DNA from 2 places in the Alistipes megaguti genome. Region 2 is predicted to be linked to the other one. Evidence: riboswitches for the same ligand, from Rfam matches in the RefSeq annotation. Region 2 holds a riboswitch; the other holds the start of a gene.
The links. Region 2 has a riboswitch for cobalamin ahead of PUQ42_RS05300 (YncE family protein). Riboswitches for the same ligand answer to the same signal wherever they lie in the genome.

Region 1: it holds a riboswitch for cobalamin, as region 2 does, so the genes downstream of both, PUQ42_RS01345 (TonB-dependent receptor) here and PUQ42_RS05300 (YncE family protein) in region 2, are expected to answer to the same signal.

The regions. Positions count from the first base shown of each region.
Region 1 is NZ_CALUHA010000003.1:7,363-19,139, forward strand. Features, by position in the region: gene PUQ42_RS01320 (Fic family protein) at 381-1,268, opposite strand; gene PUQ42_RS01325 (helix-turn-helix domain-containing protein) at 1,494-1,790, shown strand; gene PUQ42_RS01330 (hypothetical protein) at 1,802-2,164, shown strand; gene PUQ42_RS01335 (hypothetical protein) at 2,388-2,609, shown strand; gene PUQ42_RS10295 (DUF4143 domain-containing protein) at 3,103-3,828, opposite strand; gene PUQ42_RS10300 (hypothetical protein) at 3,926-4,126, opposite strand; cobalamin riboswitch at 4,445-4,642, shown strand; gene PUQ42_RS01345 (TonB-dependent receptor) at 4,681-6,687, shown strand; gene PUQ42_RS01350 (DUF5074 domain-containing protein) at 6,694-7,848, shown strand; gene PUQ42_RS01355 (PKD domain-containing protein) at 7,870-8,895, shown strand; gene PUQ42_RS01360 (DUF5074 domain-containing protein) at 8,920-10,395, shown strand; gene PUQ42_RS01365 (DUF5074 domain-containing protein) at 10,417-11,700, shown strand.
Region 2 is NZ_CALUHA010000014.1:22,375-34,151, reverse strand. Features, by position in the region: gene PUQ42_RS05320 (hypothetical protein) at 1-273, shown strand, start outside; gene PUQ42_RS05315 (winged helix-turn-helix domain-containing protein) at 278-562, shown strand; gene PUQ42_RS05310 (AsmA family protein) at 646-3,339, opposite strand; gene PUQ42_RS05305 (GNAT family N-acetyltransferase) at 3,336-3,848, opposite strand; cobalamin riboswitch at 3,913-4,107, shown strand; gene PUQ42_RS05300 (YncE family protein) at 4,212-5,267, shown strand; gene PUQ42_RS05295 (hypothetical protein) at 5,290-6,216, shown strand; gene PUQ42_RS05290 (TonB-dependent receptor plug domain-containing protein) at 6,224-8,278, shown strand; gene PUQ42_RS05285 (DNA alkylation repair protein) at 8,275-8,958, shown strand; gene PUQ42_RS05280 (polyprenol monophosphomannose synthase) at 9,028-9,750, shown strand; gene PUQ42_RS05275 (glycosyltransferase family 87 protein) at 9,763-10,989, shown strand; gene PUQ42_RS05270 (GtrA family protein) at 11,120-11,488, opposite strand; gene PUQ42_RS05265 (ArnT family glycosyltransferase) at 11,485-11,777, opposite strand, start outside.

The DNA.
Region 1 (11,777 bases), on a different contig from region 2:
AAACGCTGCAAATCAAGTGATTTGCAGCGTTTTTTGTCTGGTCGATCCGCGGACCTGGCGGAGAGAACGATAACTGAACCCATATCGTAATTGCCAATATATCAATATGTTAAGATTGTAAAAATTTTTAGATACACCGAATAGGCCACAACCTTTTTTCGCTGTTTTCCCTTGTATTCACTTGGTTGTTACAAAGTTACTAAAATTCCCTGATTTTGCAACCGAATTGGAAACGAACCTGCGGATTTTTTTGCCGAATTTTGTAAGTAGTATACTGTGTGTAAATATAAATAAATCAAAGATTTAGTTCGGCAGATAGTCGTTTGTGTCCACCCGGATACCTCTGATTGTGTAATTTGCCTGGAGATTGTTCTGGCGGTTCAGTAGGGGATTCGGAAGTAGTCGAGCAACGCCTTGTAGTTGTCCTGCACCGTGAGGCAGGTGTCGCGCAGATATTCACGCACGGCGGGCCACTGTTGCAGACCACGGTAGTAGAACATCTTGAGGTCGTCGGTGATGATGAAGGGAACGATGCCGGCCGCCAGACACTCCTTGAACATCACAAGGCGTCCGACACGGCCGTTGCCGTCCTGAAACGGGTGGATGCATTCGAAACGCAGGTGCAGGTCGAGGATGTCGTCGAGCGTCTTGCTCCGCCGGGCGTTGTACTCTGCTAGGAGTCGCTTCATCTCGCGGTGTACCTCTTCGGGAGGTGTAGTCTCCATGCCGCCGACCTCGTTGGGCAGACGCTTGTATTCGCCCACGGCGAACCACTCCTTGCGGCTGTCCGACGTGCCGGACTTGAGTTGTGCATGCAGTTCCTTGATGAAAGCCTCGGTGAGCGGCTCCGTGGCCCGGTCGATGATCATGTCGATGCAGCAGAAGTGATTTGTGGTTTCGAGGATATCGTCCACGCGTAGCGTCTCGCCCTCGACACCCACCGTGTCGGTCTCGAAGATATGACGTGTTTGGTCGTGGGTCAGCCGACTGCCCTCGATGTGATTCGAGTTGTAGGTGAGGTCTATCTGCGTGCGGTGGTAGATGCCGCCCTTGAGACGCATCGTCTTCTGCTCACGCAGCACCTCCAACAACGGCATGATATGCCCGGCTCGCGGCTTGCGCTGAGGCAATGTAGCATCTGCCGGGATATTCCAGGTCTTGCCCGTCAAGAAGGCTCCCTCGATCTTTCCCGAGGCGCAGTAGTTGCGGGCCGTGCGTTCCGCGATGCCGTACTTTGCGGCGAATGCCGCGACTGAAATGTACTCCATAATCGAACGTCGTATCGGCAAGTGAAACGGTCGATTCCCGACCCAAATATAATGATTTTTGCCGATGCCGGCAAATTATGGGAATTTTGTTCTGCTCTCTGATGGATTGCCGGGAACAAGAAATCTCCGGGTTTCGGATCTGGGAAAACATATAATTGATTCAAACACTGATAAACGAGTTTCGGGGTTGTCCCATTTTTGCCGTGGAAACCAAACCCGACATAGATGGAAAATCAACACACGGATGACCTGTCCCGCATTCTGCGGACGGTCGAAGAGATCCTCGAGATCGTACACTTCATGGAGGATCACCGGAGCCAGCTCGAAGGCGATCCGATCCTCGATTTTGCGGAGGTCTGCCAGTTGCTCCGCCAGAGCGAACGCCAGGTGCGCCGCTTCCGCGAACAGGGGCTGCTCGTCGGCTTCAACATCGGAGCCCGGCGCATGTGCCTGCTCTCCGAGGTGCAGGAGTTCATCCGCAAGATACGCCGCCGCGGGAAACTCGAATTGTTGAATCAATAAATCTGTTACTCATGGAAACCAAACAAAATCCCCGCATCTATCGGCTTGTCTCCTCCGAACAGCTCGAACGTCTCATCAAGACGAACTTTCTTTTGAGCAAAAGTTTGCTGCTTTTTGAATACCTGTGCAGTCAAAGCGACGAGCCGTTATTCCTGACGGCCGATGCGGCCTGCGAAGTCCTCGATATTCGTCCCGAAACGCTGACCCATTACCGTCAAAAACGGCTGATTCGCCCCAAGATCTATCGGCGGCAATTCCTGTACAGCGCCTATGATCTGCTAATGCTCGTTTACCGGATCAACCAGCGCAATCTGCAGAATGCGCTGCGACGTACTCCCCGGATTGTAGTTGGACCGGATGAGCAAAAAGTTTGACAGTGGGGTATAAGGTTATTCCGCAAGTGCCGACCGCGGGCTAAGATAGCAGCGCGCCTGCACCTTGAAGCCCTTTTCGCACGATCTCCACCCGTTCGGGTCGTATCGTCCGAAAAGTGTCTCCGGTTGGTCCCGCCGCTGTGTATCTGCCCGTGGTCGGCACCTTCTTTCCTAAATGGGACCGGCCCATGAACCGTATGTCAAACTTCAAAATGGATTTGGTATGATTGACCTTCAGAAACACATCTGGGAAGGCTGGACCGTCGGAGATTTTGTCGAGCGCTTGGCTCCCGAGTTGGATCGTATTATGTCGGGACGCAGTTGGCATCGTCCCTTTACCACGAAGCAGCAGCTCGCCACGTGGTGCCGGGAGAATCAGCCCTATTACAAAAAGCACATTCCGGGCGTTGTTGCCTATTTTGCCCGGAGGTATCGTTTACGTTGAAGCAGCAGGAGATGATTTACTACCATCGCTTTTATGTTGAGAGTCTATATCCCGAGAACCGGCGGAGGATTCTCCGCTGGTTGTTCAGTACTTTTAGCGTCTACTTGTGTGAAGCGACGCCTGCGGGTTACAAGGGGCGCTTCTACACGCAGGACGTCCGCTTCCCGAAAGCAGCTTTCCGTGATCTGACATTCAATCTTCGAGGTGACCACTCGTTATGTCTGTGGGTCATCTCATATGACCTGCACACGCTCTATCTTGAGCGGAATATCTATATCTATGGCAAATGGCTTCCCAAAAATAAATCGTACAAAGGCAGGAGTAACTCTACAGATTTTTCAGATATGTGGCCATTGTTACTTTCAGACACATTTATTGGAATACTACCCATAGTGCGTAAAATAGATATGATATTATTATCTCTTACCTGAGCATATTCAGGAAATTCCGATAGCTTTCGCAGGAAAAAAACTCGTTGACTAAATTCTCCCGGCTAATCCTTCAGACAACCTGAAGGGATCACCTTGACCCCATCGTCGCGTGTATAGGCCATGTTTCCTCCGGTCAATACGATCATCAGGTCCGGAAGCCGCAGCGGCATTTGTCTTTCTTGTTTATTCTGCCGTTCGACAAGGCCTTTTAGTTCGGGCAGGTGTTTTGCACCTTCGTCTATCTCCCTGCTGCCGAGTTTACACTCGATAAGCGCATATCTGCCGTCATCCAGCTGCAAAACCGCATCGGCTTCCAGGCCATACCGATACTGGTAGTAGGACAAATTCCCGCCTAATGCCTGTGAATATATTCTCAGGTCCCGGATGCACATGCATTCGTATATGAATCCGAACGTCTTCAGGTCGACCTCCAGACTTCGGGGTGATGCGCCCATCGCCGCGATGGCTATCGACGGATCGACGAAGCATCGTTTTTCCCCGCTTCTGATGACTGTCGCTGACCGAATGGCGGGATACCATGCCTCTATATCTTCAATAACGAAAAACCGTTTCAGCGCACTCGTATAGTCATCGAAAGTTTTCATGGAGGAGCCTTCCATCTCAACCGAGACATCTGCCAGTATGCTTGTTTTTTTCGCCAGTGTGCAAAGGTTGAGGGCGTATGAACGCATGATGAGCCGCGTCAAAGCAGGATTGCGCCGGATCTTATCCTCTTTCGAAATATCCTCGTTACAGATAACGTCCAGATAATCCTTTGCGATCAGCAACTTGGCCCGATTACTCATTTCGTCCAACGATGCAGGCCATCCGCCGCGGCAGGCTGCAAAAATAAGCTCCTCAATGGAGAGTTCCGAACTGAACCGTCTATATCAACAGTTCTTTCAACGATATCTTACCGTTCGACTCTTCGGATTCGTAAAGGCTCATCGGATACATGGACATTTTCGATATCCTGCCGGTTCCTGTATGCATGATCTCCGTATCGTCTATTATAGTTGATTCAGTCAGGATAAACTGCCCTTTTAACCCTCTTTCGTCCACGGCATTACGGACCGCATCCCACAATACGGGGGCAACCTGCCATTCGTCGACCAGTCGCGGCGTCTCTCCCTTGAGCAGAAGCGAGGGCTTGGTACGTTGCAGTGGCCAAATAACCTTCTCGGGTATCCGGATCTTGTAACTTGATTACACTCCGGGCGAATTGCGCTTCTTCCGTGTGTCGGAGCCTATGATGGCGGAAGGTTACAAAGCTGAATACGGGATATGGATTGCGATGGATAAATATCTGTATTGAAATGAGATATCGGATATTTACGGGTTGTGATAATTGGGAACTTGCATAAAATTCGCGGTTGCAGAAATTTTGAATGCTGAAAAAAAATATTATCTTTGCAGCCGATTGGTTCCGGATATGGCTCTTTCCGAGTCATGGGATTAAAAGGGAACCGGGTGGGAATCCCGGACAGACCCGCTGCTGTGAAGCTCCTTCAATCATCCGAAAAATCTGTACCACTGGTTTTTTACCGGGAAGGTTTCGGATGAGGAGTCAGTCAGAAGACCTGCCAATGTTTTATGGATTTAACCGTACTCGTGGATCGGTCGGTTGGATATTTATATAAATGTTTGGCAGGTATTATAGATTCTTGTTATTCTTCCTGATTTTTGCGGGGGAAGGTATTCCGGGCGGCGTACATGCGCAAGGGCGTTTGGATAGCCTTCAACATGTACAGGAAGTCGTTGTGACGGGCCATGTTATCCGCAGGGAAGTGATTCCCGTGCAGGAGCTCTCGGGCGAACGCCTCCAGCGGCTCAATTCGCACAACGTAGCCGACGCGCTGCGTTACTTCTCGGGCATCCAGATCAAGGACTACGGAGGCGTCGGCGGTTTGAAAACGGTGAACATCCGCAGCATGGGCACCAACCACGTCGGGGTCTTCTACGACGGTATCGAACTGGGCAACGCTCAGAACGGCACGGTCGATTTGGGGCGCTTCTCGCTCGACAACATGGAGTCGGTGACGCTCTACAATGGGCAGAAAAGCGCCGTGTTCCAGCCCGCCAAGGACTTCGGCTCCTCGGGTTCCATCTACCTGCAATCGCGCACGCCGCGGTTCGAAGCGGGCAAAACCCACCGTCTGAAAGCTTCGTTCAAGACCGGTTCGTTCGGCGTCGTCAATCCGGCGTTGCTCTGGGAGCAGAAACTCGGCGGGCAGGTGAACGGCTCGCTCAGTGCGGAATACCTCCGTTCGTCGGGCCGTTACAGGTTCACCTACCGTATGCAGGAGGGTTACGACACGACCGCCGTGCGGCGCAACGGCGACGTGAACGCCGTTCGGGCGGAGGGTGGTCTCTACGGCCGGATGAACCGCGGCTACTGGCGGGCGAAAGTCTATTTCTACAACTCGGAACGCGGATACCCCGGTGCTGTCGTCCGCAACAAGTTTTCGCACGAAGACCGCCAGTGGGACACCAATTTCTTCGTGCAAGGAGCCTTCAAAAAGGATTTCACCTCATGGTACAGCCTGATGGCCAATGCCAAGTACGCTTACGACTACCTGCACTATCTGGCCGATCCGAACAAGGACGAGTCGCTGATGTACACGAACAACCGCTACTACCAGCAGGAGGCGTACCTCTCCGCCGCCAACCGCTTCACGATCTTCCCGTGGTGGGAGGCGAACCTCTCGGTCGACTATCAGTTCAACCTGCTGGACGCCGACCTGCGCGACTTCGTCTATCCCCGCCGTCACACGATGCTGGCGGCCGCGGCCACGGCGTTCCGCTTCGACCGCGTGGAGGTGCAGGCGAGCCTGCTCGGCACGCTGGTTCGCGACCGCACCCGAGGCGAGACGGCTCCCGACAAACGGAAACTCACTCCGGCGGTCATCATCTCGTGGCGGCCGTTCGGAGGGGCGGACCTGAACCTGCGCGCCTTCTATAAGCGCATATTCCGTATGCCGACGCTCAACGACCTTTACTACACGTTCGTGGGCAATGCGAACCTCGACCCCGAATTCACCACCCAGTACAATGCGGGCTTCACCTACCGGAAGGAGTTCTCCCGCACGTGGCTGCGTGCGCTGGAAATGCAGGCCGACGTCTACTACAACGAGGTGGAGAACAAGATCGTGGCCACGCCTACGTCGAACTTCTTCCGCTGGACGATGGTCAATCTGGGCAAGGTGGAGATCCGAGGCGTCGATGTTGCCGTGCAGACGGAGTGGACCGCGGGGCGCGCCCTCTCGATGGTCGGCCGGCTGAACTACACCTACCAGCAAGCGCAGGACTTTACCGATTCAGGAAGCGAATTCTACGGCGGACAGATTCCCTACATCCCGTGGCACAGCGGTTCGGCGGTGCTGAATGCCGCATGGCGCACGTGGGAGGCGAGTTACAGCTTTATCTACACGGGCGAACGCTATTCGTCGCAGGCCAATATCCCCTGCAACTATCAGCTGCCGTGGTACACGAGCGACCTCTCGGTGGCGAAAAACTGGCGGCTGTGGGGCGGCGACCTGAAAACGACGCTCGAAGTGAACAATCTGTTCGACCAGCAATACGAAGTGGTGGTCTGCTACCCGATGCCGGGCATCAACTTCAGGCTGATCGTGCAATATACCTTTTAAGTCATTATGAATCTGCGAAAACGATATCGCGTTATAACTGTCGCACTCTTCGTCCTGCTGCTCGCCGGATGCCGGAAGGAGCTGCCGATGATCCGCTCCGAGGCGGAATTCGTCGCGCTGCCGACGAATCCGGAGCGCATCGAGGGATTCTTCCTCGTCAACGAGGGCAACATGGGCAGCAACAAGTGCACCGTTGACCACTTCGACTTCCGCACGGGCGGCTATCTGCGCAACATCTATCCGGAGCGCAACCCCGACGTGGTGAAGGAGCTGGGCGATGTGGGCAACGACATTGCCATCCACGACGGCCGCCTGTACGTCGTGGTGAACTGCTCGAACATGGTCGAGGTGATGGACGTCTACACGGCCCGACACATCGGCAGTGTGGACATCCCCAACTGCCGCTACATCGTCTTCGACGGAGACAGGGCCTACGTCAGTTCCTATGCCGGACCGGTGCAGATCGACCCCAACGCCCGTCCGGGCAAGGTCGTGGAGATCGATACACGGACGCTGCGCATCACCCGCGAGACGGTCGTGGGATACCAACCCGAAGAGATGGTCGTCGTGAACGGGCGGCTCTACGTGGCCAATTCGGGCGGCTACCGGTTCCCGAACTACGACCGCAGGGTGTCGGTCGTCGACCTCGGCACGTTCGAGGTCGTGAATACGATCGACGTGGCCATCAACCTGCACCGTATGGAAAAAGACCGTTACGGCCGTATCTACGTCAGCTCGCGCGGCGACTACTACGGCACGGGATCGGACATCTTCGTGATCGATGCGGCGACGGAGCAGGTCGTCGGCAACCTGGGAATCCCGGCCAGCGAGATGTGCATGGACGACGACCTGCTCTACACGATCAGCACCGAGTGGAACTACACGACGGGAAAGAACGAGGTCTCGTATGCCGTATACGACACTGCCGCGGACGAGCGTCGGCCGGGCAACTTCATCACCGACGGCTCCGAAAAGAAGATCGCCCTGCCCTACGGACTGGCTGTGAACCCCGAAACGAAGGAGATATTCGTGTGCGATGCGACCGACTACGTGACGCCGGGTTACCTCTACTGTTTCTCTCCCGAAGGAAAACTGCAATGGAAAGTCCGTACGGGCGACATCCCGGCGCATATCGTTTTTTCGGAATACGAATTTTATTGATACCTGAATTTTATGGAGACAATGGAAAAAATGTTGTTGAAACGCATGTATCCGGCACTGCTCGGCTCGGCGTTGCTCTTCGGCGTAACGGCCTGTAACGACGATGAGGGTTCCGATACGCCCTCTCCCGACGGGGTTTCGCCGTATGTGACGAAAGTCCTCGACTATCGTCCTGCCGTGGGGCAATTCACCAATACGATGCCCGAGTACGAGGAGGGCGACACGCAGGAGGATATGAACCGGAAAGTACTCGAAGCCATCAGGGACAACCGTCGGACGATGATCTCTCTGGGTGGTTACGGCGGCTATGTCGTCGTGGGATTCGACCACACGATCGAAAACAAACCGGGGCTGTGCGACTTCCGTGTGCTGGGGAACGCATTCAATGCCGGCGGGCATACGGAGTACGGCAGCAGTGAGCCGGGGATCATCCAGGTGGCCTACGACGCCAACGGCAACGGTCGCCCCGATGACGACGAATGGTATGAAATCGCCGGCAGCGCCCATCCGGGCGGCAGGGAAGCGTGGTTCGACGAACTGCAAGCTGCGGGCAACGACATCCGGACCGTTACGGACTATCGGATCACCTATTACCGTCCGGAGACGGAAACTCCCGCCGATGCGGAGAAGTATATCCGTTGGACGGACAGCGAAAACGGCAGCGGCTATATTGCGAAAAACGGATACCATGCACAGCCGTACTTTCCGCAATGGGTCGAGGGGAATGAACTGACGTTCGAGGGAACCCGGCTGCCTCAGAACGGACTCGACCTCTCCGGCGAAGGAAATAACTTCGCACTCTACAAATTCGCTTACGGTTATGCCGACAACGAAACGAACACGGCCGATGCGTCGGCCATCGACATCGGATGGGCCGTGGATGCCGAAGGCAATCCGGTCGACCTTCCGGGTGCGGATTTCATCCGTATTTACACGGGCGTCAATCAGCAGAACGGCTGGCTCGGAGAAAACTCTACGGAAGTCATGGGGGTTGAGGATCTGCACCTGTTGGAGATAAGCATCGAAAGTTCCACTTTGAAAAAATGATATTTAATTTAAATTGGAAAAGAAATGAAACGGAAATTGTTACTTTGGGGATTGCTGCTGACCTCCGTGCTGTGTACCACGAGTTGCAGCGATGACAAGGAGGAGGTGATTCCGTCCCCTGAATTCGAACTGACGCCCCGGACCGATGCCGATACGCCGCTATTCGTCGTCCCCGGGCAGTCGTTGGAGTTGACCTACTCGGCGACCAACGTTTCGTCGGTTTCGGCGGGGACGCTTCCCGAGGGATGGACGGTTACGATCGACGAAAGCGATCGAAGCATCGACATTACGGCAACGGAAGATGCCCAGACAAAAGCGACGCTGACCCTTACGGCAACCGGAGGCGGGACGGAAACGGTCTCGGCGACGGTCGACCTCTATTGCCTCAATGCCTTCGACGATCCTAACGGCGCCTTCGTGCTCAACGAAGGCAATATGACGACCGAAAACGGCTCGCTGATCTGGATCTCGCCCGAGGGTTACGTTTTCGACGACGCTTACAAGACGGTGAACGGCTCCGAGTTGGGCAATGTCGCGCAGGACATGGCCTTCCACGACGGCAAAATCTATGTCATTTCCCAGAACGGCGATGAGAATGCGGTCGGCACGAAATTCGAAAACGACGGGATGCTGGTAGTCATGGATGCCAAGACGCTGAAAAAGGTCGCCTCGTTCGGCAAGAAGCAGCTTTCGACGCTGGACTGGCCCACGCATATCGCCGTGCTCGACGAGCAGCATATCTACCTTCGCGACAAGGTCGGTATTTACAGGCTCGATATTTCCGACAAGGAAAATCCGACGCTGACGAAGATCGAAGGCTCGGATGGTGCCCCACAAACTCCGTTTGCCGTATTGAACGGCAAAATCTACTCATATAAGGCCTCTATGCTAGGGACGTATCTGTGGGAAATCGGCCCGGAAAAGGACGGGATCACCAAAATCAAATTGCCCTATGTCCCGAAGTACGACCTGAGCAATGTCTACGGTATCCGGAGTTCCGACGACGGTAAACTCTGGCTCTTTTCGTTCGGATTGGGAAACCTGGCTATCGGGAAAGTCGATCCTGCCGATCCCAATGGAATTGAACAGCGTCGTGTCGGAGAAGCGAAACTCAAGGATATCGGGGCATCGGGCGTAGCATTCGCCACTCACGGAGACGATTTCTACTATGCCGAGGGTACGACGATCTACCATCTGGATTTCTCCGTGATTCAGGAAGACCCCGACGATCAGGGAGGTACGGTAACGGTCAAAAAGCCGAGTGCGGCGTGGTTTGCGGACATCACGGGATTTGGCGACGACGATGCCAAAAGGCTTTACAACGGTCTGGCTGTACATCCTGCGACAGGCAACCTCTATGTCAATACCATCAAGGGCGTGGGCCCGTTTTACACGACGAACCACATCTGGGTAGTCGATCCCTCCTCGGGCGAACCAGTGCAGACATATGAAGATTATACTAACTTCCCGGCCGGAACATTCTTTCCGGCCGACAAATAAATCCGTAAAATATTTTAGATGATGAAACGAATATTTTATTATCTGTTGCCCGCAATATCCTGCATGATGCTGTGGACAGCCTGTTCGGAAGATTCGGGTAAAGATGGCCCGGAAGGTTCCGGCGGAAATGGCGGAGGTAATGAACCGGGGGAAACACTCGGCGGATATGCCGATCCCGACGGCGTACTGATTTTGAATGGAGGTTCACGTCCTAACGAGAACGGATCGCTGACTTATATCGCTCCCGACGGAACGGTCGAGGAGGATGTTTACAAACGCGTGAACGGAACGGAACTCGGCAACGATGCTGCAGATCTTTATATGTGCGATGGCAAACTGTACATTCTTTGTGATGATCAGCTCCATTTTGATGACCTGCCTGTCGGAGACGGCGCACTGATCATTGCCGATGCCGTAACCTTGAAGAAGGAAAAAGTCTTCACATGCGACCAGCTTCAATTCCTTCGACCTCCCGAGACAAATGGAGAATCTGAATATATGCAGGTAATGTCGCTGAAAAATATTGTAGTGATGGATGAGGAAAACATCTATTTTTCAGATGAGCAAGGGCTGTTTCGCTTCAATAGTAAAACCGGGGAGAACGTCATTGTCAAGGGATCGTATGCTCTTGCCAATCAGGGAAGTCCGGTACACAACCTCGAAGCGATTGTTTCGACACGCGGTATGGCGGTTATCGGAGATAGGCTTTATTCGTGTGCGAGCGGTTTTTGGACATCGACGAAGCTTCTGGAGTTTGTCAAGGGAAAAGATGAGGTAAACCGTGAGCTGGAATTGCCGAAAGGCGATTTCATCAGTGGAATCTGCAAAAACGGGGATCATGAATTGATCGTAGGGACCTGCGGACGCTTGGGTGAGGGTTCAAATTTTCTGCACTTTATTGATCTCGACACTTGGACGATCACTCAGACGAAAGCTATCGGTTCCGAAATCTCAGCCGAGTTCAGGAACTCTCCGGGCATTACGTTATGCGGAGATCATATCTACCATGCTGCTGGTTCGACGACCGTCGGCCGCACCTCGATCAAAACATGGAAATCGGAGGCGGCATACATCGACACGACGGCCGACGAACCCACGGCACGGTATCTCAACTGCAATGTGGCGGCCGATCCGGAAAAACAGTATCTCTACGTTGCTGTATCGCAGGAGTATGCTGAGAATGTGGTCTCTCCGGGAAATATCCTGGTGTACGACATCAGCGGTGATGAGCCGAAACTCGTACAAAATATTGCCGGCAAGACGAGCTATCCCAACGGAATTTATCCGGTATCGCAGTTTTATTGATTGCCGGAGGTTGTTCGCTACAAACTCGATTGAAGAAGGAGCCTGTCAAAATAGCTGGATTTTAATGATCTCCCCCC
Region 2 (11,777 bases):
CTCTTCGCCCTGATCACCCTCACGATGTCGGTCGGCACCGCCTCGACCGGGCTGATCGTCCGCTCGAAGGTCTACACCGCAGCCGGATTCTTCGGCATGGCCGGCTCGGTGCTCTTCGCACTGTACGACTTCCGGCTCGGACAACTGGCCCGCACCACAGAGATCGATACGACGATGATGAGCAACGAGATCCTGCTCTTCGCCCTGCTTTTCGTCGGGATGATGGTCGTCCCGGGCCACATCATCAACTACCGGACCCGTCACGAAAAATAACACCATGTTCCGAGAGTTGAATCCGCTACTGCATTCGGAACTGAGGCTGGCCGTCATGTCGGTCCTCATCGGGGTCGAAAGCGCCGACTTCACCTTTCTCCGACAACAGACCGGCGCCACGGCCGGCAATCTCTCCGTGCAGCTCGACAAACTGGCCCGGGCAGGGTACATCGACGTGGAGAAGACCTTCCGGGGCAAGATGCCCTGTACCGTATGCCGCATCACCGACGCCGGACGCGACGCCTTCGCGGAGTATGTCGAGGTGCTGCAGACCTACATCCGGCGATAAGGCCGGCCCGACCATCCGACAAAAAAGGGGTGCTGACCATTGTGTCAGCACCCCTTGTCGTATCGGACTTTCGACCGGGCGCTCTATTGTTTGCCGGCCGTGAGTTTCTCGATCTGCTTCTCGGCCTCGGCCGTGAGTTTCTCGGCCTGCTTCTCAGCCTCCTCGACCAGCTTGTCGCCGGCCTTCTTGGCCGCCAGTTTGGCCAGCGCCCCCTTCTTCGAGGCCTCCTCGACCAGTTTGTCGCTCTGCTGCTGGGCCACCTCGATCAGCTTTTGTCCCGCGTTGCGGGCCTCCTGACGCAGATTCTCAGCCTGCTTGGCAATCTCCTCCGAGAGCGATTCGCTGCCCGTCAGCTTCTGGATCTGCTCGTTGACCACGTTGGTTACGGCCTCCTGAACCGCCTCCTTCACCCCGAGCGTGATCTTCGGCGAGGTGAACGTTCCCCCGATATTCACGGCCACGTTCTGCAGCACACCGCCGCCCGGAATGGCCACCTTGGCCTGGTAGTCGATCGTCTGGTCGAGCCCCGTCGAACCCGAAAGGTTGACGTTTACGTCGCCGATCTTCAGATCGAAGGGCGAAGTGTTCACCCGGCCGTCGCGGATCTCGAAGCGGATCTTCACATCCTTGGCCTCGATCTTGCGCAGTTTATCGTTGCCCAGCGCATCGGCCATCGCCTCGAAAGCCTTGATGTTCTGGATATTGATATTCTCCGAGCGGATCTCGCCCGAGGCGTTGAGCGTAGCGAGGTCGGGCGACATAGCCGCATCAAGAGCCGTGGCCAGATCGAGCGACAGCGAATAGTTGCCGCCCGTCTTCTCGAAGATCGGCACTAACTGCTTGACCATCTCCAGCTCCTCGAACGTACGCTGAAACGAGGCATTCGCAAAGTCGGCCTTGAGCTTCAGGGCCGGACGCTTCGGATCGGAGGCCGTCGAGTAGCTTCCCGAGGCCGAGGCCTTGCCTCCGAAGATGCCCAGCCGCAGGCCGTCGAGCGACAACGTACCGTCGGCCATGCTCATCTCGCCCGTGATGTTTTCGATGGTCATCTTCTGGAAGAGGACCTTCTTCAGATCGGTATTGAGCGACAGACGCAGGTTGCGCGGAATCTCCAGGGCGGAAGCCGTCGTATCGGCAGCCTCGGCCACCTCCTCCGCAACCTCCTCCTCGGCGGCGGCATCGTCCGACTCGCTGCCCGGAAGCGCCGCCATGATCTCGTTCAGATCCAACAATTCGGACTTCACGTAGAGACGTCCCGAAAGCTCCTCGCCGCGCAGCAGATAACCCAGATAACCGCTCAGCTGGCCGTTGGCCGACAGATCGCTGCGTCCGACCGTCAGGCCGAATTCGCCGAGGGTCATCGCCGCCGGGGTGATCGTTGCCGCGGCCCGACGGATCTGAATCGGCGGCAGGTTTTCGAGCGTCAGTCCCAATTGCTCGAGCACGAACGTTCCCTTGGCGCCCAGCGACTCGTAACGGTTCTTCTCGATGTCGGACATGCGGCCCGAGAGCTGTACGTCGGCCGTAATGACACCCTCGAGTTCAATCCCCTTCTCCAGCGGATAGACCTCCTTGACGGCTCCCAGATCAATCTTGCCGTCGGCCGTGGCCCGGAACGTCGGGTCGCTGGCCAGATTGGTGGCATAGAAGGTGGCCGCGAGTGAGTTGCCGGCCATCTGCAGGCCGAATTTCGAGAGGTCGATCTCCGTGCGGTCCATCACGCCGCCCGGATTGGCGATGCGCGCCTCGAGGTTGATGTCCGTAACGGCCTTCGGCAGCGACGCATACTGGAAGCTGCCGTTGCGCACCGAGGTCTTCAACTCGAAGGCCGGCAACTGCGAGCCGCGCATCTCACCACGGGCCCAAAGCGAAAGATCCAACTCGCCGCCGGCCGTCAGATTCTTGAACTCCCGCGTATAGAAGGCCGGGATGAGCGACAGCACATCCTTGAACTGCACGCCGTCACAACCGGCCTTGAGGGCCATGGCCACGGCGTCGTCCTTCATCTCGACCCAGCCGTCAAGCCCCACCTGGATGGCGTTCAGCCGAAAGGTATTCTTCGAGAAGGTGAAGTGCATGTTCTTCAGATCGGCGTCGATGTCGGCCACCAGCTCCGCCTCGGCATTGCTCAGCAGCGGAATACCGCCCGAAACGAAATTCGTCCGTTCGGTCTTCAGACGCAGATCGAGCTGCGTGCGTTCGGCCGACATGTCGCCGCGCAGGCGCAACGACAGCGGATCGGTCGAGAAGCTCATCCGCGTCGAATCATCCTCGTAGCGGATCACGGCTCCCGAGATGCGGAAGTCGCGCACCGAAAGGCGGAACGACGAGCCGCCCTCTTCGGAGGGTTTCTCTTCGGCAGCCGGCTCCTCTTCGGAGGGTTTCATCACATCCCAGTTGACGGCGCCGTCGGCCATCTTGTGGGCGTGCAGCGCCGGATCGGCCAGGATGACCTTCGTCACCTCATACCCGCCATCGCCGAAGAGCGACAGGAGATTCACCACCACCGAGATGCGCCGGGCGGCCACGATCGTGTCGCCGACGAACGGCTCCTCGGCGCCGACGAGCGTCAGCCCCTTCAGCTCGACCGAAGCGTTGGGGAAGTGGCGCAGCAGGCTGATGTCGAGTTCCTCGAAATCGAGCGTGGCCGTGAGCATCCCGTTGGCTTCCTTCTTCACAATGTCGGCAATCTTGCCCCGCAGAGCGAACGGCACGATGAGTGCGATCGCCAGAATGACCACCACAATCGTGGTCAGAATCTTTGCAAACTTTTTCATCCCTTATCCATGTTGGAGACGAAAACCGTAGTCTCCGCCTCGTTGAATCCACATTTCCGGTAGAGGGCCCGTGCCGCCGTACGGCGGGGATTGGAGGTAAGCATCAACCGCTCCGCCCCGATCTCGCGGGCCAGGCCTTGCGCCGCCTCGACCAGCGCGTGTCCGGCTCCGCAGCCGCGGGCCGCGGCGTCGACCACCACATCCTCGATCCAGGCCTTGCGCCCCGACGGTGCGTCATACCACACCAGCGTCAGCACGCCCACGATCCGGCCGCGCGCAACGGAATCATCCGCACAGGTCGGCGTCGTCGACCCGGCCGCCATCGCGGCCTCTGGCGCCTCGGCCTCCCGAGCCACAAAGAGTGCCGTTGTGGGATGGGCCAGCATCTGCCGTACCCGCTCTTCGAGGGGCGCCGCAAGCCGCGGGGAGAGTTGCGGGAGCAACCGGCAAAACGCCTCCTCCAACTCGGCGGAAAACCCCTTCACACGATCGACAACAAGCAACTTCATCCGGTTATTTTTCACAAAGATAACCTTTTTGTCGAAAACAGCATGGTGTTCCGCGGAAAAAAGCGTACTTTTGTCGCGCTGCGGTTCCGGGACGGGAGTCGACCGTCCGGGATTAAATGGGAATGCCGTGCAAATCGGCAACAGTTCCCGCTGCTGTAAGTTACGTGTACGGTCCGGCACTCTCGGCCACTGCCCCACGGGGCGGGAAGGCGCCCGACCGGTAACGAGTCAGAAGACCTGCCGCGGCATTCCGGTCCGAAAACCCCGCGGTGAATGGGGTTCGACGCGAATCTTCACCCCTTCCGCCGAACGCCGCCCTCCGCCCGGGCTCGGGCTCGGGCCTTCAAAAACCAAACCGGACGGATGAAACACGCACTGCGACATATGCTGTTGCGGAGCCTTCTGCTCCTGACGGGAGCCCTCTCCACGGGCGCCTGCATGGAGTACGGGCCCCAGGCCGAAGAGGCGTTCGACCTCCGCGGCCGCGGCCTCTTCATCACCTGCGAGGGCAACTTCATGTGGGACAACGCCTCGCTGTCGTACTACGACCCCGAGTCGCGACGACTCGAAAACACCGTCTTCCTGCGCGCCAACGGCATGAAACTCGGCGACGTGGCTCAGTCGATGACCCTTCACGACGGAAAGGGCTATGTCGTGGTCAACAATTCGGGGGTGATCTACGTCATCGACCCCGACACGTTCCGCATCACAGGACTCATCGAGGAGGTGGTCTCGCCGCGACAGATCCTCTTCGTCGACGAGCAGACGGCCTACATCTCGGACCTCTATGATCCGCGGATCACGGTCGTCGACCCGCGCACCAACCGCATCCGCTCGCGCATCGACATGAACGGCCACCGCTCGACCGAACAGATGGTCCTCTCGGGCGACCGCGTACTGGTCAACTGCTGGTCGTACGACAACAAGATCCTGGCCATCGACACCCGCACCGAACGGCTCGTCGACTCGCTGACCGTGGGCTGGCAGCCCAATTCGCTCGTGCTGGACCGTCACGGCAAGCTCTGGACCGCCACCGACGGACGGTCAGGCGAGGCCCCGGCCCTGTGGCGGATCGACGCCGCGACGCTCGAGGTCGAGCGCCGCTTCGAACTGCCGGCCGACCGTCCGCCGTCGCGGCTGACGCTCGACGCGGCCAACGACCGCCTCTACTTCATCGCCCGCGACGTATGGCGCATGTCCACGCAGGATGAAAGTCTTCCGGCGGAGCCCTTCCTCCCCTACGCCGGGACGCTTTACTACGGGCTGGGGATCGATCCCGACACGGGCGAGGTCTACGTCGCCGACGCCATCGACTACGTGCAGAACGGCGTCGTCTACCGCTTCACGGCGGAAGGGCAGCCCGTCGATACGCTCCGCGTGGGGGTCATCCCCGGCAACTTCTGTTTCAAACGACTCTGAACCACCAGACAAACATCCGATCATGAAAAAGATATCCCTGAAACACGGCGCGTGGCTCCTGATCGCGACCACGGCCTGCAACTCGAGCGAGACGATCACCACGGTCCGCGAGGAGTTCCCCACCTCGAAGGTTCTCGAATACACCCCGGCTCCGGGACAGTTCATCAACAGCACGCTGGCCGGCTTCCCGCAGGAGCCGATCACCACCCCCGAAGCGGCCGCCGCCTACGCCTCGGCCCGTCTGACTCGGGGCGGTGAGCCCGACTCCGGCACCGAAACCGTCACCTACGGATTTGTCTCGCTCGGAGGCTGGGGCGGATACATCATCCTGGGATTCGACGAGCCGGTGCCCAATTCGGGCGGTGCGGAGTACGACCTCTACGTCACGGGCAACTCCTTCAACGGTTCGTCGGAGCCGGGCATCGTCTCGGTGGCGCAGGACACGAACGGCGACGGTTCGCCCGCGGGCGAGACCTGGTACGAACTCAAGGGAAGCGAGGAGGCCCGGGTCACGCGCGGCTACGAGGTCACCTACACCGCACAGGAGGACGGTTCGGTCGCCTGGACGGACAACCGCGGCGGCAGCGGAACGATCGAACGCACGATCCATACGCAGAGCTACATTCCGGCCTGGGTCGGCGAGCTGACCTACACGGGAACCCGCCTTCCGGACAACGTCGTCCCCGACGAGCAGACCGGCATCTACGACATTCAGTCCTTCGCCTGGGGATACGCCGACAATTCGTCGACGATCGACGGTGCCGGGTCGAAGAACCGCTTCCGCATCGCCAATGCCGTCGACGGGGAGGGAAATCCGGTCGACCTGCGGCAGATCGACTTCATCCGCATCCAGACCGGCGTGAACTGCACGGCCGGCAACGGCGTGGGCGAAATCTCGACCGAGGTGTGCGGCGTGGGCTGCTACCGCACCGTCACCCGAACCGAATAGCGAGGCGGTGAGGAGCGTTGCCGTCATACTCGCCGCACTGCTCTGCACGGGGAACGTCCTGGCGCAGCGCGACTCCACGGCCCGCACCGTGGCCATCGAGCAGGTCGAGATCGCCGGGCGCCGCCCGATGAAGGAGATCGGCGTGCAGCGCACCGTCCTCGACAGCGCCATCCTGCGCGAGAACATCTCCTCGTCGCTGGCCGACGCCCTGAGCGCCGGCTCGACCCTCTTCATCAAATCCTACGGCCGCGCGACGCTCTCCACGGCCTCGTTCCGCGGCACGGCCCCCTCCCACACGCAGGTCACCTGGAACGGCATGAAGGTCAACTCGCCGATGCTCGGACAGGTGGACTTCTCGCTCATCCCCTCCTACTTTGTCGACCGCGCGGCGATCTACCACGGGGCCAGCTCGGTGGGGATCACCGGCGGCGGTCTGGGCGGCGCCATCACGCTGGCCACCCGCCAACCCGACCGGGAGGGGCTCTCGCTGCGCTACATCCAAGGCATCGGGTCGTTCACCACGTTCGACGAATTTCTGCAGCTGAGCTACCGCGGCCGGCGCTGGAGCTCCTCGACGCGACTGCTGGCCAGCACCTCGGAGAACGACTTCCGCTACCGCAACTACGACTCGAAACAGTTCACGACCGATGCCGACGGGCAGATCGTCGGAAGTTACTACCCGCTCGTGCGCAACCGCAACGGCGCCTTCCGCGACCTGCACCTGCTCCAGGAGCTCTACTACACGTCGGATCGCGGCGACCGCTTCTCGCTGGCGGCATGGTATCTCGACACCGACCGCGGGCTGGCCCTCTTGTCGTCGGACCGCAACACCTCGCGCGAAAAGCGCAACTCGCAGGCCGAACGCACGCTGCGGGCCGTCGTCTCGTGGGACCGCCTCTTCGGCGGGGTGAAGGTCGGGGCCCGCGCCGGCTACACCTACGACGATCTGCGCTACCGCATGGAGTCGGACCCCGACGGGGCGGGCAACTTCATCCCGGTGACCGACGCCCGGAGCCGGATCCACACCCTCTTCGTCCGGGCCGAGGCCGAATACGCGCCGAACGAGCAGTGGCTCTTCGCGGCCAACCTCTCGGGCCACCAGCACCGCGTCCACAGCGGCGACCTCTCGGTGATCGACGCCACGACGGGCCGACAGGCCGATACGCTCTACCGTCAGGAGCGGTTCGAGTTGTCGGCCTTCGCCTCGGCCAAGTGGCGTCCGGTACCGCGACTGGGGGTGGCCGTCGACCTGCGGTGGGAGCTCTACGGCGACCGCTCGACGCCGCTCATCCCGGCGCTGTTCGTCGACTGGCAGGCCTCCCAACGCGGCCATGTCGTGCTGAAGGCCTCGGCGGCCCGCAACTACCGCTACCCAACGCTCAACGACCTCTACTTCCAGCCGGGCGGCAATCCGGATCTCGACCCCGAACGCGGCTGGACGTGGGATGCCGGCGTGGAGTCGACGCTCCGCAGCCGGCGCAGCTCGCTCCGCCTCTCGGCCACGCTCTTCGACTCGCGCATCGACGACTGGATCCTCTGGATCGCCACGGCCAAGCAGGGGGTCTATACGCCGATCAACATCCGCCGCGTCCACAGCTACGGCGCCGAGGGCAAGATCACGGCCTCGACCTCGACCGCCTCGGGGTGGCGCTTCTCGGCGGACGGCAACCTGGCCTGGACCCGCTCGATCAACCGCGGCGACAAGTTCTCCGAGGCCGACGAGTCGGTGGGCCGCCAGCTGGTCTACATTCCGGTCTGGTCGGGGGCCCTCACGGCCCGGGTGGCGTGGCGCCGCTGGGTGCTGAGCTACAAGTGGCAGTGGTACAGCGAGCGCTTCACCATGTCGAACAACGACCTCGGCGCGCTGGGACGCGTGCCGGCCTACGTAATGAACGACCTGGCGCTGGAGAAGAGCCTTGAGTTCCGCCGTCTGACGCTCTCGCTCAAGGGGTGCATCTACAACCTCTTCAACGAAGAGTACCAGTCGGTGTTGGGGCGCCCGATGCCGCGTCTGAACGCCTCGTTCTTCATCGGTCTGACCCCAAAATTCCGCAATCCATGAAAATCCGCGAACAGCTCCTTGCGATGGCCGACCCGGCCTACCGCGACTTCAACGCCTCGCTGATCCCCGGCATCGGGCCCTCGATCGGCATCCGCATCCCCCGCCTGCGGGCCCTGGCCCGCGAAATCGCCCGCAGCGATGCGTGGCGCGACGTGCTCCGCGACGACAACTGCCCCTACCACGAGGAGCGCATGCTGCAGGGGTTGGTCATCGGCGAGGTCCGCTGCCCGGTCGACGAAAAGCTCGAACTGGTCGCCCGCTTCGTCCCGAAGATCGACAACTGGGCGCTGTGCGACTGCTTCTGCTGGAAGCTGCGCCCCGCGGAGCGGGAGCCCATGTGGCGCTTCATCCAGCCCTACTTCGACTCTCCGCGCGAGTACGATGAGCGCTTCGCCGTGGTGATGGCCACGGCCAACTTCATCGACGCGGAGCACCTCGAGGCGCTGTTGCGCCGCTTCGAGACGTTCCACCACGAGGGCTACTACGCCCGCATGGGGGTGGCGTGGGCCGTTTCGGTCTGCTATGTCCGCTTCCCCGAACGCATGCGCCGCTGGCTGGCGGAAGCCTGTCCGCTCGATGCGTGGACCTTCAACAAGTCGCTGCAGAAGATCGTCGAGTCGCTGCGCGTCTCGGACGACGACCGACGCTTCGTGCGCTCGCTGCGACGAAGCGCAAAATAACGGCGACAAAAAACGGAATTCGGAAAATAATCGTATATTTGTTCTTCCAAACCATTCACGCAGACACTCATGCGAAAACTCGTCATCATCCCGACCTACAACGAAAAGGAGAATATCTCGAAGATGATCTCCAAGGTCTTCTCGCTGCCCGAACCCTTCGAAATGCTCGTCATCGACGACGGTTCGCCCGACGGTACGGCCGACATCGTCCGCCAGCGCCAGCAGGAGTTTCCCGGAACGCTCCATCTGCTCCAGCGCTCGGGCAAACAGGGCCTCGGAACCGCCTACCTCACCGGATTCCGCTGGGGTCTCGAGAACGGCTTCGACTACATCTGCGAAATGGACTGCGACTTCTCGCACAACCCCGACGACCTGGTCCGCCTCTACCGCGCCGCCGTCGAGGGCGACTACGACGTGGTCGTCGGCTCGCGTTACGTCAAGGGGGTCAACGTCGTCAACTGGCCCATGTCGCGGCTGCTGATGTCCTACTTTGCCTCGGTCTACGTGCGTACGGTCACCCGTCTGCCGCTGCGTGACGCCACGGCCGGATTCGTCTGCTACTCGCGCCGCGCGCTGGAGACCATCGACCTGGACGCCATCCGCATGAAGGGATACGGCTTCCAGATCGAGATGAAATACACGGCCTGGCGGCTCGGTCTGAAGCTCCACGAGGTGTCGATCATCTTCGTCGAGCGTTGCGAAGGGGTCTCGAAGATGTCGGGCGGCATCTTCCGCGAAGCCTTCTTCGGGGTGCTGGGACTCCCGTTCCGCCGCATCCGCAAACGACAGTAATCCCCGCAGCGCATGGCCCAAACTACGCTCAACGTCGAACCGGGAGTCGAACGCTCCCTCTGGCAGCGCATCCAAAGGTTCTTCCTCAACCCGAGAAACCTCTACATCCTCGGTATGCTGATCGTCCTGGCGCTCACCTTCTCGGAGGTGGCCCGCGGACGCCACAGGAACTTCATGATCTTCGCCGAATCGACGAAGCTCTTCTGGCAGCACATCGCCCCCTACGGCGAAAGCTGGTCGCAGGCCATGCCCCAGCTGGACTACTACCTCTACGGCCCGCTGTTCAACATCCTCTTCGCACCGTTCGCCTACCTGCCCGCCTGGTTGGGCCCCTTCGTCTGGAACCTCTTCAACTTCACGATGTGGTTCGTGGCGATCTTCACCCTCCCGGGCCGCTTCACGCGCGACGAAAAGTGCAAGTCGTTCCTCTATACCTTCCTGATTCTGGCCTGCACGCAGCTCTCGTTCCAGTACAACGTCGCCGTGGGATACATGTTCCTCTTCGCCTACTCGCTGCTCGAACGCGACAAGGGGTTCTGGGCCGTCCTGCTGATGATGATCTCCGGCTTCACGAAGGTCTACGGCATCTTCCAGCTCGGACTGCTGCTCTGCTACCCCCACTTCTGGCGCAACGTCGGCTACGCCGTCGGCATCGGAGTCGTGCTGCTGGCCGCCCCGGCCGTCAACATGCCCTTCGAAGAGCTCCCCGCCTACTACGGCAAGTGGGTCGCCGCCCTGACCGAACACAAGAGCACCCGCACGTGGATGAATCTCTTCTACCTGCGCCCCTTCGGACTGCTGCGCTACCAGATGGCCGTGCAGATCGGCGTGCTGGCCGCCCTGGCCGTCGGGCTGGTGGCCAACTGCCGCAAGTGGAGGCAGCCCTTCTTCCGGCTGGCGGCGCTGGCCGTACTGATGGGTTACGTCATCCTCTTCAGCAACTCGAGCGAGGGCCACACCTACGTCATCACGCTGATCGCCTATCAGTTCTGGTACTGGAGCATGAAGCGCGGCGGCGCCCTGAACCTGCTCGACCGTATCGTCTACTGGGCCACGTTCGTCGTCGTGGTGGTCATGCCCGTCGACGTGATCTGCCCGCTACCGGTCATGGAGTTCTTCTACGGCTGGCAGCTGAATCTCTGGCTGCTGCTCTACCTTTGGCTCCGGATCTGCTGGACGGCCTTCATCCGCACCCCCGAGTCGCTCTCGGAGGAGTGCCGTCTGGTCGGCCTCCGATAGAGGTTCCGAATTCCCCGACGTACGATAAACCTGAAAAAGCCTCGGAGATGTTCCGGGGCTTTTTTTGGTACAGGGGGGGGGCGGTCGGAATCGGACCGGGTGCCAGACCGACGGCCAGATGGCCCAGCCGTCAGAAGGTGAAGAAGTAGTTCATGAAGAAGTTCCAGAAGGTCACCACACCGATGGCGAAGAGCTTGGCCAGATAGAAGTTCAGCTTGAAACGCCCGTGCAACAGATAGATCGTGGCGTTGTTGATCGCCAGACCGACGAGCGAAATACCCAGAAAACGCAGATACTGCCCCGCAATGTCGGGATTCTCGTTGTGGAAGGTCCAGACCCGGTTGAGAATGTAGTTCGTGGTGGCGGCGCAGAGGAAACCCGCCGAATTGGCCACATACTTGTTCAGCCGCAGCCACTCCTTGCAGACGTAGGTGATTCCGAAATCGACGAATACGCCGGAGCCGCCGACTACACAGAATTTCAGAAACTGTTCGATCATAGTCGTTTGTTCAACCCGTCGACGCGCGTCGAAACGGGTTTGCCGTTAAACCAATTCGTATAGCCCGTCCGGCAGAGGGCGAAGCCCACGTCGAACTGTTCACCGGCCAGCTGTTCCGGGACCGTGAAGCGCACGGGGAGCGTCAGCGTCGCTCCGGCGCCGAGCGTGAAGCGCGCCCCGGTCGGGAACTCCTCGACCCGGAAGCGGCCGTGCTTCCAGAGAATATGGAGTCCGATCGGACCCTCGCCGACGCGAATCTCATAACGATAGGGGTTCATGATGCGCAGTT